3 regions of the Providencia sp. Me31A genome follow, and region 1 is predicted to be linked to each of the others. Evidence: predicted binding sites of a transcription regulator. Region 1 holds the regulator's gene; each other region holds the start of a gene.
The links. The regulator Fur, encoded in region 1, represses iron uptake genes when iron is present. The targets are predictions, from matches to a motif close to ATAATAATGAGAACNACTATCAA.
Positions count from the first base shown of each region.

Region 1 (2,286 bases):
TTTCCGATAACTTGTCCATTGAGCATTACTTTAACGCTATTATTTTTACCTGTAATGTTGCCAATGACTTTACCATAAATATGTACTTGCTCATTAGAAGTAATGTTTCCTTCAAAAATAACATCTCTTGAGATCACCGTATTGGTCTTTTCTTCACTGACAGTGGCGGTGGTAACTTGTTCTTCTATCTTAGCTGTTTTCGCAATAATTTCAGGCTCACTAGCTGTTGGTTGTATGTTTATCTCTGGAGCTGGCTTGTTTTGTCTTTTGGTGAACATGTTACCTACCTTTTTTTGATTGAAGTATAAGATCAAGAACAAAATTGATAATATAAATGAAAACAAGGTGATGGTTGCGTAATTGAAAAACCATCCTATTAAAGTAAGAAACCAGAAGAAAAAACTAATGTTAATAAAAAGGTATATTTTTTTCATCAGTTAATCTCTTACAAATTACAAAAAAATCAGTTTAATCTAAATAATTATGCACGCTCTAAAGTTGTAAATTTACGTTTTATTACATTTTACCAAGTATGATTAATTTGGGTTAATACACTTATGGTGAGTTAATGAGATAAATTTATATATATTCATATGTTATAAATTGAGGAAGTCATCATCGGTGCTGTTTATATATCACCATGATATTCAAATAATACTCTAGAATAGAGTGGCAATAAATTTATCAGTAAAATAATATAAAGGATCTAAATTGAATTGCAACTTATTATATAGAACTTCAATGTTATTGCTATTAAGACAATAAATTAACAATAAAAATGAAACAGTTAAGCATACCTCTAGGAATATCACTATAAAAAAGAAATAACATTAAGCATTGCAAAAAGAAAACCCCAGATAGCAATTCTATCTGGGGTTTTTAGTTTGTATTCATCCCTTTTGACTAAGGGATGACAGTGTTTTACTCTTTTGCTTCGTGTGCGTCCGCACTTTCGCGGCAATCACCATCTGCGCAATGACCATATAAATATAAACTATGATTAGATAATTTAATACCATGACGAGCGGCGATACTTTTCTGGCGAGTTTCAATAGATTCGTCAGTGAACTCAATCACTTTCCCACAATCTAAGCAGATTAAGTGGTCATGATGATGTTGTTGAGTTAATTCGAATACAGATTTCCCACCCTCGAAGTTATGACGGGTTACGATACCTGCATCATCAAACTGGTTCAATACGCGGTATACGGTAGCTAACCCGATCTCTTCGCCCATATCGATCAGCTTTTTATAGAGATCTTCCGCACTGACGTGGTGGCACTCAGGCTCTTGAAGTACTTCCAAAATCTTTAATCTTGGAAGAGTGACTTTGAGTCCAGCATTTTTCAATGCCTTATTGTTGTCTGTCATGCGGGTTTGTCCTGTATCTTGAATCAAAATTTAACAATAATGAGACATTTTTAACATAAATCCAGTTGTCTTCTAAACTGATTTACAATTATAGGCATGGAAAATAAAAATAGAAACCATGTATTGTCTCATTATTTTGATAATCTTTCGTAAGTCTACCCTATTAGGATATTTTATCGATTATTTTAGACTGGATCACGTATGCTAATGGTGCATTTTGAGCTACATGTGACCCATTATCTATAAGATAAATTTGCTTAGCCAATAATTTCAGCTAAAGACATTTCTTCAGAGATTTGTTTTACCCATGCATCGACACGTTCTTCAGTCAACTCAGGTTGGCGGTCTTCATCAATAGCTAAGCCAATAAAATGGTTATCATCAGCCATGCCTTTCGAAACCTCAAAATGGTAACCTTCCGTTGGCCAGTGACCTACAATTACAGCACCACGTGGTTCGATAATATCGCGGATAGTTCCCATCGCATCACAGAAATACTCTGCGTAATCCTCTTGGTCGCCACAACCAAATAAAGCGACAAGTTTACCTTCAAAATCAATTTCTTCGAGAGTTGGAAAAAAGTCATCCCAATCACATTGAGCTTCACCGTAGTACCAAGTTGGAATACCCAGAAGTAGAATATCAAAAGCGTCGATATCTTCTTTACTGCACTTCGCAATATCATGAACTTCTGCTACATCTTTGCCTAATCTTTCTTGGATCATCTTGGCAATATTTTCTGTGTTACCAGTGTCACTTCCGAAGAAAATACCTATGACTGCCATAAAGTGATTAACCTCTTGTTTTTCTAAGGGATATAGAAGTAAATATGGGCTTCTAACGTTCACTTAGATCGAAAATAAATAGAATTTTACGCCTTATTTTGGCGAAAAAATGTTTCTAAGTCTGTCAAAT
Region 1 is NZ_JBKQGZ010000007.1:79,100-81,385, forward strand. Features, by position in the region: gene ACLPIE_RS07305 (bactofilin family protein) at 1-278, opposite strand, end outside; gene fur (ferric iron uptake transcriptional regulator) at 922-1,371, opposite strand; gene fldA (flavodoxin FldA) at 1,629-2,156, opposite strand.

Region 2 (2,286 bases), on a different contig from region 1:
AGGCCAACATGCCATATAATGTAGTTCTTTTCGCACCACGTTGGTCAGCAAGACGCCCTGCATACCCGCGAGTTAGTAAGGTTGCTAAAAATTGAACACCAATTACTACCCCCACCCAGATGTCACTAAACCCCAGTTTTTGAAAAACAAATAATGGGATGACAGCCAACGGCAGTCCTACCGTCATGTAGGTAAAAAACATCGCTATTGCGAGACGCAGTAGTTGCCATCGAGTCGTTGCAAATGCATGCATAGATAGGTGCCTTATAGATAAAATAAATAAGGTTCTAAATCTGATTGAAACTATGCCAACGGATTAAAAATGTCAATTAACTAAAAAATGAAATTTTTATTTTTCCATCTACGTGGCAGTTTATGATGAAGGTTATTGATGAAATGATTCTATGCCGATTTATTATCAATAAATACAAAGCAAAAATTGGGGAATTTTCCCATCTTAGTGCATCAGAGCGCTAATTTCTCTCAGAGTTACCAGTGCTTAATCTTAAAAAGATAAGACGCTCAAAAGTATGCGTTTAATATAACTAAAATATCCTGAGTAAACGCTAGCGCTAAAGTAATTTTGAATGCGGCTAAATACCGCATATCAAAGTTAAGCCTTAATTTTTCGTTAAGCTTGATAAAATAGACAAAAAGAACGAAAAAATGATAGGTGAAAATTCTTATCTGAGATCAAATATCAACCATAAATTAGCAAGCTAATCATTTATTTTTGGCATGTTTTAGTGATAATATCCGCAAACAATATGATTATCATTATCATTTATATTTACTAGGGATAAATATGACTCCGCAATATCACTACACCCTGATTGCCGCAGGTATTTGCGCGGCTTTAACTACTTTTAGCGCCACAGCAGCAGATAATAAAACAGACACGATGGTCGTCAGTGCATCTGGTTTCTCACAACAATTACGCGATGCGCCAGCAAGTGTCACAGTGATCACCGCAGAACAATTGCAAAATAAGCCTGTACGTGATTTAGCCGACGCAGTCAAAGATGTTGAAGGCGTCAGTATTGTTGGGGCAGCCAATAAGCAAGACATTAATATTCGCGGCTTACCCGGTGAATACACCCTGATACTGGTTGATGGTCGCCGTCAAAATAGCCGCGAATCACGTCCAAATGGTAGCGGTGGTTTTGAAGCTGGCTTTATGCCACCAGTGGAAGCGATTGAGCGTATCGAGGTGATCCGTGGACCTATGTCCTCACTGTATGGTTCTGATGCGATGGGTGGTGTTATCAACATCATCACCAAGAAAGTGACCAATGAATGGCACGGCAGCGTCACCACAGGGGCAATTATCCAAGAAAACAGTGATAGTGGTAATTCAACCGACGGTAATTTCTACCTGTCCGGTCCTTTAGTGAAAGATAAACTAGGCTTACAGTTGTATGGTGGAGGTGATTATCGTCAGGAAGATAAAATCGAAGATGGCCACCATAAGAAAGACAATAAAAGCTTAACGGCGAAATTGACCTTTACCCCAATGGAAAACCAAACTTTCTTATTGGAAGCGGGTAGAACAACACAAGAAAGAGAAGAAAAGCCGGGTAATTCCCTTGCACCAACCAGTGAGTTTAACGGTAAGGCTCGACCAAATAAACACTCTGAAATCCATAATGACCGTAACCATTTCGCTTTAACCTATAAAGGTGATTGGGACTCATTTAATACTGAATTGAGTGTTTACCAAGAAACAACCAAGAAAAGAACTAAAACAGACATCACAGACCCTGCGACTAAGGTCACGGAATATCGTTATGATGCACGCGTACCTGAAATCACCAATACGGTGGTTGATGGGAAAGTGGTTGCATTTCTACCAGACAATATCCTAACTGTCGGTGGTCAATTCCAACATGCTAAATTAAAAGACACCTCCTCAACAGGCGCTTCAACAACTGAAAATGCTAAACTAACCGCAGAGCAACATGCTTTTTTCTTGGAAGATGAATTCACGGCGACAGAGGATCTGATATTGACGGGTGGATTGCGTTTAGACCACCATGAGTCTTATGGTAATCATTGGAACCCTCGTGGTTATGCGGTTTATTATCTCACTGACGAAATCACCATTAAAGGAGGGATTTCCTCTGCGTTTCGTGCGCCAACATTACGTGAAACCAGTCCAAATTATGGGACTTCAACCGAAAAAGGTTTAGGGATCATCCACGGTAATCCGGATCTGAAGCCAGAAAAAAGCGTCAGTGAAGAAATTGGTATCGCATACAACCATGAGTCAGGCTTTGATGCCAGCCT
Region 2 is NZ_JBKQGZ010000019.1:47,101-49,386, reverse strand. Features, by position in the region: gene ACLPIE_RS16000 (MFS transporter) at 1-253, opposite strand, end outside; gene ACLPIE_RS15995 (TonB-dependent receptor domain-containing protein) at 806-2,286, shown strand, end outside.
Region 2: ACLPIE_RS15995 (TonB-dependent receptor domain-containing protein) is a predicted target of Fur. The motif match lies at 768-790, and genes of this name have one in related genera.

Region 3 (2,286 bases), on a different contig from region 1:
TTTTATTGTGTGCGGGAGCAATAGCTTCACCGCAAATATTACAGCGTTCTGGGGTGGGGCCTGAAGATGTTTTAGCTGAGTTTAATATTCCGGCAGTTCATGTTTTACCCGGTGTAGGGCAAAATTTACAAGATCATCTTGAAATGTATTTGCAGTATGAATGTAAACAACCGGTTTCATTGTACCCAGCCTTAAAATGGTTTAATCAACCCATGATTGGCGCAAAGTGGTTATTTAACGGGACAGGGATCGGTGCCAGTAATCAGTTTGAGGCAGGGGGATTTATTCGAACAAGTAATAAATTTGCTTGGCCAAATATTCAGTTTCATTTTTTACCTGTTGCAATTAATTATAATGGTAGCAATGCAGTGAACCAACATGGTTTCCAAGCGCATGTAGGGTCAATGCGTTCCCCTAGCCGTGGGCGTGTTCGCTTGAAATCGCGAGACCCAAGGCAACACCCAAGTATTTTATTTAACTATATGTCATCAGAACAAGATTGGGAGGAGTTCCGCGCTGCTATCCGTATTACTCGCGAAATTATGGCCCAACCCGCGCTTGCCCCTTATCGTGGGGAAGAGATAAGCCCAGGGAAGCACATCAATACGGATGAAGAGCTGGATGCATTTGTTCGGGATAGAGCGGAAACTGCTTTTCATCCATGTGGGACATGTAAAATGGGGAATGATGACATGGCTGTGGTTGATGGCGCAGGGCGAGTACATGGAATTGAAAATCTCCGTGTGATTGATGCTTCAATTATGCCATTGATAATCACAGGTAATTTAAATGCTACCACGATTATGATGGCAGAAAAAATAGCAGATAAAATACGTAACAGACCACCATTAGCAGCAAGTCAAGCGGCCTATTATATCGCTGGAGAGACACCCGTTAGGACTAGACCCAATAGTCAGTAATATTTAAGCCTTATTCTTTTAATTACTTTAAAAGCGGTTGATATTTATACAACCGCTTTTTTTATGGCATTAGAAAAGATAAAGAGATAATAAACAATAGTGATATTAATGATAATGCAAATGATTTTCATTATAATCTTGATCATTATTATCATTGGTGTATATTTCAGGGCAGCTTATTTACTAGAGGAGAAATAGACCTTAACCCATTCAATAAATAAGGCTTTTAGTATTAGTTATCGCCATAGTATTGCACTTAAATCCAATTTTAAATTCACGAATTAAAGTATGGCAGGGATAATTTAATCTTGCTGGTACGATATTTCATCATTTCTATAAAATATTCATTAATTAATGAAGGCATTACTTAAATGATATTTCAAAATAAAAATATAATTAGCTTACTTGTTATATGTTCTTCAAGCACAGCATTAGCGGATGAAACACACACAACACCTCAGAAAGATAAGCTTCTCGTTACAGCCAGCAAAATAAAGTCAAATAGCAAGCAAATAGACACGAAAGATATTTCAACGGTCAGAGGGACAACCAACTCAGATATATTTGCCAATGAAACTTCTCTGCAAGTGAATAATGCGAGAAATGAAGCAGGGGCACTGGATATTGGTATTCGTGGTCTGCAAGGTAATGGTCGAGTACCAGTTATTATTGATGGTAGCTTGCAATCAACCAATACATGGCGTGGTTATCAAGGTAGTACAGATAGAACTTATATTGACATGGATTTAGTCGATACGATTAATATCGAAAAAGGGGCCTCGATGAGTAAGTTCTCAGGAGGGGCTATCGGTGGTACAGTAAAATTAAAAACATTATCAGCGAACAGTATTATTCCTCAAGGGGATCAATTTGGCTTCTTATTCAAGGGGAACATTTATAACAACAACCGTCGTCCTTCTATTGCTTCAGAAGAACGGGGCGAATCACAATATCGGTTATCCGATGGCGTTAAGAACTCCCATTTTAATAATGGTTCAGTAACGACTGGGGTTGCTTATCGTAATGACAAATTTGATGTGTTAATTGCACATAGTAATAGGAAGCAAGGCAACTTTTTTGCAGGTAAAAATGGCTATCATAAATATTCTAATACGGATGCGCCGATAAAACCGGGGCAAGAAGTGGTTAATACTAGCTATGAAAGCCAATCCACATTACTAAAGACGAATATTTATTTTAATCCTTATTCTAGTCTTGAATTAAATTATCGCCGACATGAGCAAAAAGCAGGGGAAGTACTAGCCGCTTATTGGTATCAATATGATGGAAAAATGCCCCAATGGACATTAGGTACGGCGAATATTGATACTGCGTCAATGAATTATTCCTATAAGCCTGATTCTTT
Region 3 is NZ_JBKQGZ010000004.1:153,235-155,520, reverse strand. Features, by position in the region: gene betA (choline dehydrogenase) at 1-920, shown strand, start outside; gene ACLPIE_RS04700 (TonB-dependent receptor domain-containing protein) at 1,292-2,286, shown strand, end outside.
Region 3: ACLPIE_RS04700 (TonB-dependent receptor domain-containing protein) is a predicted target of Fur. The motif match lies at 1,029-1,051, and genes of this name have one in related genera.